One region of the Stenotrophomonas sp. Marseille-Q5258 genome, then DNA from elsewhere that is predicted to be linked to it. Evidence: riboswitches for the same ligand, from Rfam matches in the RefSeq annotation. Region 1 holds a riboswitch; the other holds the start of a gene.
What was found. A riboswitch is a leader RNA that binds a small molecule or an ion and turns the genes downstream of it on or off. The one in region 1 is predicted to bind glycine.

Region 2: linked by a shared signal. The riboswitch ahead of gcvP (aminomethyl-transferring glycine dehydrogenase) and the one ahead of OC534_RS01435 (trimeric intracellular cation channel family protein) in region 1 are both predicted to bind glycine.

The regions. Positions count from the first base shown of each region.
Region 1 is NZ_CAMPPN010000002.1:39,012-44,371, forward strand. Features, by position in the region: gene OC534_RS01415 (hypothetical protein) at 1-719, shown strand, start outside; gene OC534_RS01420 (DUF2004 domain-containing protein) at 1,058-1,381, opposite strand; gene OC534_RS01425 (ribonuclease E inhibitor RraB) at 1,411-1,758, opposite strand; gene OC534_RS01430 (GIY-YIG nuclease family protein) at 1,826-2,098, opposite strand; glycine riboswitch at 2,143-2,225, shown strand; glycine riboswitch at 2,246-2,336, shown strand; gene OC534_RS01435 (trimeric intracellular cation channel family protein) at 2,425-3,042, shown strand; gene OC534_RS01440 (MdtA/MuxA family multidrug efflux RND transporter periplasmic adaptor subunit) at 3,247-4,413, shown strand; gene OC534_RS01445 (MdtB/MuxB family multidrug efflux RND transporter permease subunit) at 4,410-5,360, shown strand, end outside.
Region 2 is NZ_CAMPPN010000020.1:67,022-72,381, forward strand. Features, by position in the region: gene OC534_RS14290 (amino acid permease) at 1-264, shown strand, start outside; gene gcvP (aminomethyl-transferring glycine dehydrogenase) at 343-3,222, opposite strand; glycine riboswitch at 3,306-3,407, opposite strand; gene OC534_RS14300 (multidrug effflux MFS transporter) at 3,701-4,924, shown strand; gene OC534_RS14305 (hypothetical protein) at 5,067-5,360, shown strand, end outside.

The sequences.
Region 1 (5,360 bases):
TGTGCCAGAACGCCCGCGGCGGTCCCTCGTATGTGCTCAGCAATGCCGGACAGAATGCCTGTCTCGGCTGGGAGCAGTACGCAACGCTGACAAGGATGCTGGATGGCATGGCGGATGAGAGGAGCCTGATTGTCGGCGGTCATTTCCCGCTCAACGATCTCAAGGGAGATCGCAGGAAACTCATCGCGCTGTTCAACAAGGTGCGCCCCGCAGGGTGGACCTACGTCTCGGGGCACACCCACCACGCAATCACCAGCAGGAAATACGGCAACGGTGTGGATGTGAACATCGGCTCCACAACCGACTGGCCGATGGAAAGCCACGTCCTGGCCTTCGCCGCTGATGCGCCTACGGTGGTGGACACGAAGTCGCTGGTGATCGGGACCACCATTGCCCAGCCGATGACGTATCGGGCAGGAACGCAGATGGGCGGAAAGTACTCCGAGCTGTGCCGCCATCTCCCCGTGGCCAGGGCCCTCGCCGACGCCTCCCCGGAAACAGCGGGCACGCTGTGGGTGTCCCCCTCACTGACGACGACACAGTGCGACGCCATCCAGGCCGACTGGGCGAAGCACGCCCAGGTTTTGATGGACGACCAGGAGCGGATCTCCAAGCGCTTCGACGACGAGCCGCGATACCGGGACTTCGTGCTGTCGGTTGCGGCAAGCGCCAGCCTGCACGAGCACAGGTCCTTCAGCCTCGGCAACTACCTCCCCTGAGCGCTCCCTGCAGCGCCCGGTGCCTGCCGGGCGCTGCATCCGCGCCCCACGTCAGTCGTCGATGGCGTCGATCACGCCGGTGCCGTGGCGGACGCCCACGGTGAAGATCGGCCCTGGTCCGATTCGCGGCTCCGGTCTCACGCATTGGCGGAATCGGCGTCCAGCGGCACGCCCACCGCGCACAGCCACATTGACGCCGCCACGCGCGGGGCGGCACCCGACGCGCCGCTCATTGCAGCCGCGCCGGCTCTGCCTCGCCAGCGGTCCCCGCCCGCCCCATCTTCCATCGTCGTCATGACACGCTGCTCCTTGTGTCGGGTCGTGCGGGACGGACCCGGTCAGCTTTCCATCGAAATGCCGTCGATCACGCCTGCGTCGTCGAAATGGACCGACAGCACGTACTGGGTGACGTCGCCCGGCAGGGTGAAATCGATGTACTCCATTTCATCTTCCCCCCATGCCGAGGCGAACTGGAGCAGGCCGATGATGCTGGCGGTATCCGGTTCGGTCTGGCCAAGGTATTGGCGCCAGTAGCTGGCCGGCAGTTCCTCGCGATGATGGCTGGCGAACAGGTCGACCCCGTCCTCTGCGGCCTCGGTACCGATGGCCTGTTTTATCGCGGCCAGGGCATCGGCCTGCCGCTGCGTTGCAATGTCGGTCATGTGCGTTCCTTGTTCATGCGGGCGTGCGGTCAACTGGCCTGCGACATGCAGCCCCAGCCGTCGACCTTGCCACTGTAGGACACCGCCTCGCTGACCAGCAGGCCTTCAAAGCCGGCGATGTTCTGGTAGGTCGGGATCATCAGCGGATGCACCACCACCTGCCACGGGAAGTCCTCGTTCTCTTCATAGGCGGAGAACGACACCTTCTGCTCGTTGCGCAGCAGGTGCACCGCAAACGCGATGGCGACGTCTTCGGTCGGGAAGATCAACGCGAAGTCCACTTCGCGGGGAATGGTCAGGTCGTCGCCGTCCTGCAGCATGTTCCACAGCACATCGCCGTTTTCGTCTTCCGGGTACAACGCAACATCGCGGGTCATGGCAATCCAGGGTGGGTGGTCTGCAGGGATTGTCGGCCAGGATCGCGTGGGCGACCAGTGGGTCTGCTCAGGGCGCCTGCAGCCACGCCAGCTTGCGTGCGCGCGGCTGGCGCTTGAGCGCCCATTCGGCCTTCGAGGCTGCCGCGCGGTCGGGGTAGGCGCGCATGGCCAGCACTTTCACCGGCGGATTGGCGCGGGTGTAGCGGGCCCCCTTGCCGGCCAGGTGGGCCTGGAAGCGAGCCGCCACGTCGGTGCTGATGCCCGCGTAGAAGCTGCCGTTGCGGCATTCGAGCAGGTACAGATACCAGCAGGCGGACGCGGTGGGCGGTTCAGCGGACATACCGGGATTATCCCCCGGACCGGTGCCGCTGGCTGCTAGAATCCGCCCCGGATGCAGGAGAGAGGCGCCGCGCTGGCGCCCGCCGAAGGCGCAGGCTCCCATAATCGCTCAGGCCGGTGGCCCGATACGCCACCAACCATGCATCCGACACGCCGATCTGGAGAGAGGTCTTCAATGACCCGCCGAAGGGGCACGTGGCCTGGCCACCGAACTCTCAGGCAAAAGGACAGCGGGAGCGGCAACGGTATCCCCCTCTCACGACAGTGCACCGCGCTGGCGTGCGTCGTGCGTGGTTCCGTCCCCGTTTGTCGTGTCCGGAGCCCCCCATGCTGCTCTCCCTGATCTACCTCATCGCCATCTCCGCCGAAGCCATGACCGGCGCACTGTCTGCCGGGCGGCGGCGCATGGACCTGTTCGGCGTGGTCATCATTGCCTGCGTCACTGCGCTCGGTGGCGGCTCGCTGCGCGACATCGTGCTGGGCCACTACCCGCTGGGCTGGGTGAAGCACCCGGAGTACCTCGGCTTCACCATCTGCGCGGCGCTGATCGCCACCTGGGTGGCGCGCTGGATGCACCACTTCCGCCGTACCTTCCTGGTGCTGGACGGGCTGGGCCTGATTGCGTTCACCCTGATCGGCTGCGCGGTGGCGCGCGAAGGTGGGCATACCGCGCCGATCGTGCTGATCGCCGGCATGTTGACCGGTGCATTCGGTGGCGTGCTGCGTGACGTGCTGTGCAACGAAGTGCCGCTGATCTTCCAGAAGGAACTGTATGCGGTGATCACCCTGATGACCGGCGCGGCCTGGCTGGTGCTGCTGGAACTGGGGATGTCGCTCAATGCAGCCACGCTGTGGTGCCTCGGCGGCGGTTTCCTGTTCCGCCTGCTGGCGATCCACTTCAAATGGGAAATGCCCAAGTTCGTGTACCGCGACGAGGTGCATTGAGCCGCTGACGCACACATGACCAAGGTCATGTGAGCGCAGGGGGCCGCGCGCGTTACCATAGCGGCCCCGTCCTCGCCGACGGCATCCAGCCACGCTGCGGCATTCGACTGCGGCCCCGCCAGACATCCCCACTTCGTCCCGCCTGCCCCCACGGGCCGGTATCTCATGGACGCGCCAACCGCTGGTCGGCGCGCAGGATGCCCCATGTCTGCCCCGCTGCCCCCGTCGTCGCGTACCCGCCGTCTGTTCAAACCGCTGTTGCTGCTGGCCGTGCTGGCCGTCGCCGCGATCGCCTGGCGTGTGTTCGCGCCGGCACCGGCGGACAAGGCCGCCCCTGCCGCCGCTGCCACCCCGGTCCGCGTGGCCACGGTAGCGCGCGAGGACCTGGTGGTGCGGTTGAAAGCGCTCGGCACGGTGACCCCGCTGCACACCGTGAGCCTGCGCAGTCGCGTCGAGGGTGAACTGCTGCGGCTGGCGTTCCGCGAGGGCCAGCACGTCAACGCGGGCGATCTGATCGCCGAGATCGACCCGCGCCCCTACCAGGTGCAGTTGGCGCGTGCATTGGGCACCCAGCAGCAGAACCTGGCCGAGCTGGACAACGCCCAGACCCAGCTCAGACGCTTTGTCGAACTGCAGAGCAAACACTTCGTCTCGGCGCAGGAACTGAGCGACCAGCAGAGCCGAGTGCGCCAGCTGCAGGGCCGTCGTCAGACCGACCAGGCCGCCGTGGACGAAGCACGTCTGCAACTGCAGTACACCCGCATCACCGCGCCGGTGGCCGGGCGCATGGGGCTGCGCAACGTGGATGTGGGCAACCTGGTGCGCAGCGGCGACACCGAGCCGCTGGCCACCATCACCCAGACCATGCCGATCAGCGTGCTGTTCACCGTGCCCGAGCCGGACCTGCCGGCAGTGGTCGCCGCGGTGCGCACCACCCCCCAGCTCACGGTGGAAGCGTGGGACCGCGAAGAACGCCAGGCGCTCGGTGACGGGGTGCTGTCCAGCCTGGACAACCGCATCGACACCGCCACCGGCACGCTGAAGCTGCGCGCGCAGTTCGCCAATGCCGACGAAACCCTGTTCCCCAACCAGTTCGTCAACATCCGCCTGCAGGTCAGCAGCAGCGACGCGGTGGTGATCCCCAATGCGGCCGTGCAGTTCGGCAGCAAGAGCACCTATGTGTATGTGATTGCCGCCGATGACACCTCGCACCTGCGCAACGTGGTGCTCGGCCCCGCCGACGGCGAGCGCGTCTCGGTCCGCGAGGGGCTCAGGGCCGGCGAGCGGGTGGTGGTCGAAGGCATCGACGGTCTGCGCGAAGGCGCCAAGGTGGAGGTGGTCGCGCAGGACCCGGCACGGACCGGCGCATGAACCTGTCGCGTCCCTTCATCGAGCGCCCGGTAGCCACCACGCTGCTGATGGTGGCGCTGCTGCTGTCCGGGATCATGGCCTACCGGCTGCTGCCGGTGGCCGCACTGCCACAGGTGGACTACCCGATCATCCAGGTGACCACGCTGTACCCGGGCGCAAGTCCGGGGGTGACCACCCGCGCGGTCACCGCCCCGCTGGAACGCCAGCTCGGGCAGATTCCCGGCCTGAAACAGATGTCGTCCACCAGCTCCGGTGGGGCCTCGGTGATCACCCTGCAGTTCTCGTTGGAGGTGGTGCTGGGCGTGGCCGAGCAGGAAGTGCAGGCCGCCATCAACGCCGCCGACAGCGTCCTGCCCGATGACCTGCCGGTGCCGCCGGTGTACCGCAAGGTCAATCCGGCCGACACGCCGATCCTGACCCTCGCGGTGACATCGCAGGGCCTGTCGCTGCCGCAGGTGCACGACCTGGTGGATACGCGCATGGCGCAGCGGCTGTCGCAGCTGCCCGGGGTGGGCCTGGTCAGCCTGGCCGGCGGCCAGCGTCCGGCGGTGCGGATCCGGGCCAATCCGTCCGCACTGGCCGCCAACGGCCTGAGCATGGCGCACATCCGCCAGGCGATCGGCGCAGCCAACGTGAATGTGCCCAAGGGCAGCTTCGACGGCCCGACCCGCGCGATCATGCTCGATGCCAACGACCAGATGCGCTCGGTGGCCGAGTACCGTGCGCTGATCCTGGCCTACAAGGACGGCGCGCCGCTGCGGCTGGGCGATGTGGCGACCATCGAGGACGGCGCCGAGAACCGCCAGCTCGCCGCGTGGTCGGGCACCACCCCGGCGGTACTGGTCACGATCCAGCGGCAGCCCGGCGCCAACGTGATCGCCGTGGTCGACCAGGTGCGCGCGCTGCTGCCGCAGTTGCAGGCCTCGCTGCCCAAGGGCGTGGATGTG
Region 2 (5,360 bases), on a different contig from region 1:
CTGCTGGTGTGGACGATCTCGTTGCTGTCGCAGTTGATCCTGCGCCACCGCGCCAACCGTGATGGCACCCGCCTGCCGTTCCGCATGGCCGGCTATCCCTACCTGACCGTGCTCGGCCTGGGCGTGCTGGCGCTGATCTTCGGCCTGCTGCTGTCCGAAGCGCACACCCGCCTGCAGTTCCTCTCGATGGCGGCGCTGACCGCAGTGATCGCGATCACCAGTGAAGTGGCGCGCCGCGTGCGGGCCAACCGTCCGGGCGATTGACCGGCACCACGAGGCATCTCCCAACAAAAAACGGCCCGCTTGCGCGGGCCGTTTTTCATTGCGTCAGGGCAGGGAGGTTCAGACCTCCACGCCCTCGTCTTCCTTGTAGGCATCGACCGGGATGCAGGCGCACATCACGTTCTTGTCGCCGTAGACGTTATCCACGCGTGCCACCGGCGGCCAGTACTTCTGCTGGCGCAGGCTGGCCAGCGGGAAGGCCGCCAGCTCGCGCGGGTAGGCATGGGCCCACTCGCTGGCCGAGACCGCCGTGGCGGTGTGCGGCGCATTCTTGAGCGGGTTGTCCTCGCGGTCCAGGCGGCCGTCTTCGATCGCGGCGATTTCTTCACGGATCTGGATCATCGCGTTGATGAAGCGATCCAGTTCGTGCAGCGATTCGCTTTCGGTCGGCTCCACCATCAGCGTGCCGGCGACCGGGAAGCTCAGGGTCGGGGCGTGGAAGCCGAAGTCGATCAGGCGCTTGGCCACGTCCTCGGCGGCGATGCCGGAGGTCTTCTCCAGCGGACGCACGTCCAGGATGCACTCATGCGCCACCAGCCCGTTGCGGCCGGTGTACAGGGTCTTGAAGTGCGGGGCCAGACGCTTGGCGATGTAATTGGCGTTGAGCAGCGCGACCTGGGTCGCCTTGCGCAGGCCGGCGGTGCCCATCAGGGTGATGTACATCCAGCTGATCGGCAGGATCGAGGCGCTGCCGAAGCTGGCCGCGCTGACCATGCCCACATCGCCTTCGCCGCCCAGCACCTTGGGCAGGAACGGCGCCAGGTGCGATTTGACCGCGCACGGGCCCACGCCCGGGCCGCCGCCGCCGTGCGGAATGCAGAAGGTCTTGTGCAGATTCAGGTGCGACACGTCCGAGCCCCACTTGCCGGGCTTGGCCACGCCCACCAGGGCGTTCATGTTGGCACCGTCGGTGTACACCTGGCCGCCGTGCTTGTGGATGATCTCGCAGATCTCGACCACTTCCTCCTCGAACACGCCATGCGTGGACGGGTAGGTGATCATCAGCGCGGCCAGGCGGTCGCTGTACTTCTCGGCGTTGACGCGGATGTCCTCGACGTCGACGTTGCCGTTGGCATCGGTCTTGGTCACCACGACCTTCATGCCGCACATCTGCGCCGAGGCCGGGTTGGTGCCGTGCGCCGAATCGGGGATCAGGCACACGTCGCGGTGGTCGTCGCCGCGCGAGCGGTGGTAGGCGCGGATCGCCAGCAGGCCGGCGTACTCGCCCTGCGCGCCGGAGTTCGGCTGCAGGCTGACGGCGTCGTAGCCGGTGCACTCCACCAGCATCGCTTCCAGGCCGTCGATGAGTTCCTTGTAGCCGGTGGCCTGGTCGGCCGGGGCCAGCGGATGGATGTTGGCGAACTCCGGCCAGGTCACCGGGATCATCTCGGCGGTGGCGTTGAGCTTCATGGTGCAGCTGCCCAGCGGGATCATGGTGCGATCCATCGCCAGGTCCTTGTCCGCCAGCGAACGCAGGTAGCGCAGCAGTTCGTGTTCGCTGTGGTGGGTGTTGAACACCGGGTGGGTCAGGAAGGCGCTGGTGCGCACCAGGCCGGCCGGCAGCGCGTCGGCGGTGGTGGCGTCGAGCGCGTCCACATCGACGTTCACACCGAACAGTTGGCCGAGCGCGACGATGTCGGCACGGGTGGCGGTTTCATCCAGGCTGATGCCGACCGCTTCGCTGTCGATCGCGCGCAGGTTGATGCGTGCGGCGGCCGCCTTGGCGTGGATCGCCCCGGCGTCGATGTCCTTGATGTGCAGCGTATCGAAGAAGTGCTCGCCGACGTTGACGCCGGCGCCGCGCAGCGCGGCCGCCAGGATGCTGGCCAGCCGATGCGTGCGGCGGGCGATGCGGGTCAGGCCGTCCGGGCCGTGGTACACGGCATACATCGAGGCCATCACGGCCAGCAGCACCTGCGCGGTACAGATGTTCGAAGTGGCCTTCTCGCGACGGATGTGCTGCTCGCGGGTCTGCAGGGTCAGGCGGTAGGCGGCATTGCCCTGCGCATCGACCGACACACCGATCAGGCGGCCCGGCATCGAGCGCTTGTACGCATCGCGGCAGGCCATGAAGGCGGCATGCGGGCCACCAAAACCGAACGGCACGCCGAAGCGCTGCGAGTTGCCGACCACGATGTCCGCGCCCCATTCGCCGGGGGCGGCGATCAGGGTCAGGGCGAGCAGGTCGGTGGCCACCGCCACCAGGCCGCCACGGGCGTGCACGGCATCGGCCAGCGCCTTGTGGTCGCCGATATGGCCGAAGGTATCCGGGTACTGCAGCAGCACGCCGTAGGCCTCCGCCTCCAGCGCCTCGGCCGGAGTGCCCACGCGCAGCACGATGCCGAGCGGTTCGGCGCGCGTGCGCAGCAGCTCCAGCGTCTGCGGGTGCACGGCGTCGTGCACGAAGAAGGTGTCGGACTTCGACTTGGCCGAGCGCTTGGCCAGCGTCATCGCTTCAGCCGCGGCGGTGGCTTCGTCGAGCAGCGAGGCGTTGGCGATTTCCATGCCGGTCAGGTCGGCGCACAGCGTCTGGAAGTTGATCAGCGCTTCCATGCGGCCCTGCGAGATTTCGGCCTGGTACGGGGTGTAGGCGGTGTACCACGCCGGATTTTCCAGCACGTTGCGCAGGATCACGTTCGGAGTCAGCGTGCCGTAGTAGCCCTGGCCGATGAAGGTGCGGAACACCTGGTTCTTGTCGGCGATGGCGCGGATCTTGGCCAGTGCCTGCACTTCGGTCAGCGAATCGGGCAGGGCCAGCGGTGCCGGCGACTTGATCCCGGCCGGGACGATCGCATCGGTCAGCGCATCCAGCGACGCGTGGCCGACCACGTCGAGCATCTGCGCGATCTCGGCGTCGTTCGGGCCAATGTGGCGTTCGACGAACGCGTGGCTGTGTTCAAGCTCGCGCAGGGAAGGGGTGTTGTTGGACATGGCTGGCATCTCGGAGAGTGGGCACGCACGTTCGGAAGGCGGCCGGGCCGTGGCGCGAACAGGCGCGAGCCACCGGACCCTGCGGTCTTCCTGGGTGCCCCTCTGTCCTTTTGCCTGAGAGTTTAAAAGCGCGCATCTGCGTGCTCCGTGCCCCTTCGGCGCCGGCACTCGCCGGTCTCTCCAGAGTTGTGGTGCGGGTGGTATCGGGCCTGAGCGATTACGGGCGTTGCGCCTTCGGCAGCGGCTGGCCCAAAACGACCGTCCGCTTCTCCCACCATGTAGCCAGGCGATTATAGCCCAGCGGCCTGATCCGCTGCGTCCCTACGCCACATGAATACGGGGTGGTATGGGCGCCCGATCAGGGCCGTGGCGATGGTGCCCGGCCACACAAAGGCCTATCATCACCGGATCCTCGTATTCATCTGGCGCCGCCCGTTCCGGGCTGGCGCCCGCCGTGCGTTTGCGCATGGCCCAGACGGAAGACCGCATGACGCCCGCCTCGCCCTCGACCCGCCGCCTGGCCCTGCTGCTCGCAGGCCTGGCGATGTTCGGTCCGTTCTCGATCGATACCATCTTCCCGGCCTTCCTGCTGCTGGGTGAACGCATGCAGGTGGACCAGGTCGCCGTGCAGCAGACCATCAGCGTGTACCTGCTTTTCTACGGCCTGATGAGCCTGGCGCACGGCCCGCTGTCGGATGCGTTCGGTCGCAGGCGGGTGATCATCGGCGGGCTGGTGCTGTTCATCGCCGCGTCGGTCGGCTGCGCGCTGTCGCGCGACATGCCCACGCTGCTGGTGTTCCGCGCCCTGCAGGGTGTGACCGCCGGCGTCGGCGTGATCGTGGGCCGCGCGGTGATCCGCGACCTGTACCACGGTGCCGATGCGCAGCGCCTGATGAGCCAGGTGTCGATGATCTTCGGTGTGGCCCCGGCGATCGCGCCGATCATCGGCGGCTGGATCCTGCTCGGCGGCGGCGACTGGCCGCTGATCTTCTGGTTCCTGGTGGTGTTCGCGGTGGTGCTGCTGCTGGCCACCGGCAAGTGGCTGCCCGAAACCCATCCGGTACAGGCGCGCACGCCGCTGTCGATGCGCGCCCTGCTGCGCAGCTATGCGCGCATGGGCTCGCACCCGCGGTTGCTGCGGCTGGCGGCGGCGGGTGCGTTCAACTTCTCCGGCATCTTTCTCTACATCGCCTCGGCGCCGGTGTTTGTGATGCACCACCTGAAGCTGGGCGAGGGCGGGTTCGCCTGGCTGTTCATTCCCACCATCGGCGGCATGACGATGGGGTCGTTCCTGTCCGGGCGCATGGCCGGCCGGGTGGTGGCGCAGCGGCAGATCGCGATCGGCTTCGGCCTGTGCGCGCTGTCGGCGCTGCTCAACCTGGGCTACGTGCTGTCGGTGCCGCAGATCGCGCTGCCGTGGGCAGTGCTGCCGATCTTCCTCGGTGGCGTCGGCATGGCGCTGATCTTCCCCATTCTGGCGCTGGCGGTGCTGGACATGTATCCGCAGCAGCGCGGCCTGGCCTCGTCGATGCAGATGTTCATCCAGCTGATGATCAACACCGTCGTCGCCGGCGTGGTGTCGCCCCTGCTCAGCGGCAATCCGCTGCATCTGGCATTGGGCTATGCGGGCTTCTTCGCCATCGGTGCCACATTCTGGTACTGGGAGCGGCACTGCGAGCGCCGCGACGAGGCCCTGCTGCCGCCGGGCTGACGCCTGCGGCACGCCGCGGCGGCGCAGGGCAACCTCGCCCCGCGGCTGGCTGCCCCCCCAATACCGGCCAGGGCATGCCCTGGGGGCCGCTTGCGGCCGGTACGGTATCCTGTGCACTTTCACGCAGTCCGGAAGTCCCCCGATGTCGACCACCTCCAAACTGCGCCGCGACATCCGCCGGCGCCGCGAAACCCAGGCCGCCAACCGCGAGCAGGCCCAGGCCTCCCCGGTCGAGCCGCATGCCGAACTGCGTGACCAGCAGCGCACGCTGCTGGCCGGGATCGTGCGCCGTGATGGCGAGTGGGTGCTGGGCATGGATGGCCGCATCGCCGGGCAGACCGCCAGCGCGGCGCGCGTACTGGCGCTGATCATGCAGGCGGCTGAACTGCACGAGCGCCAAGGCACCCCTGTGCGGCTGGTGTACTCGGACGCGTTG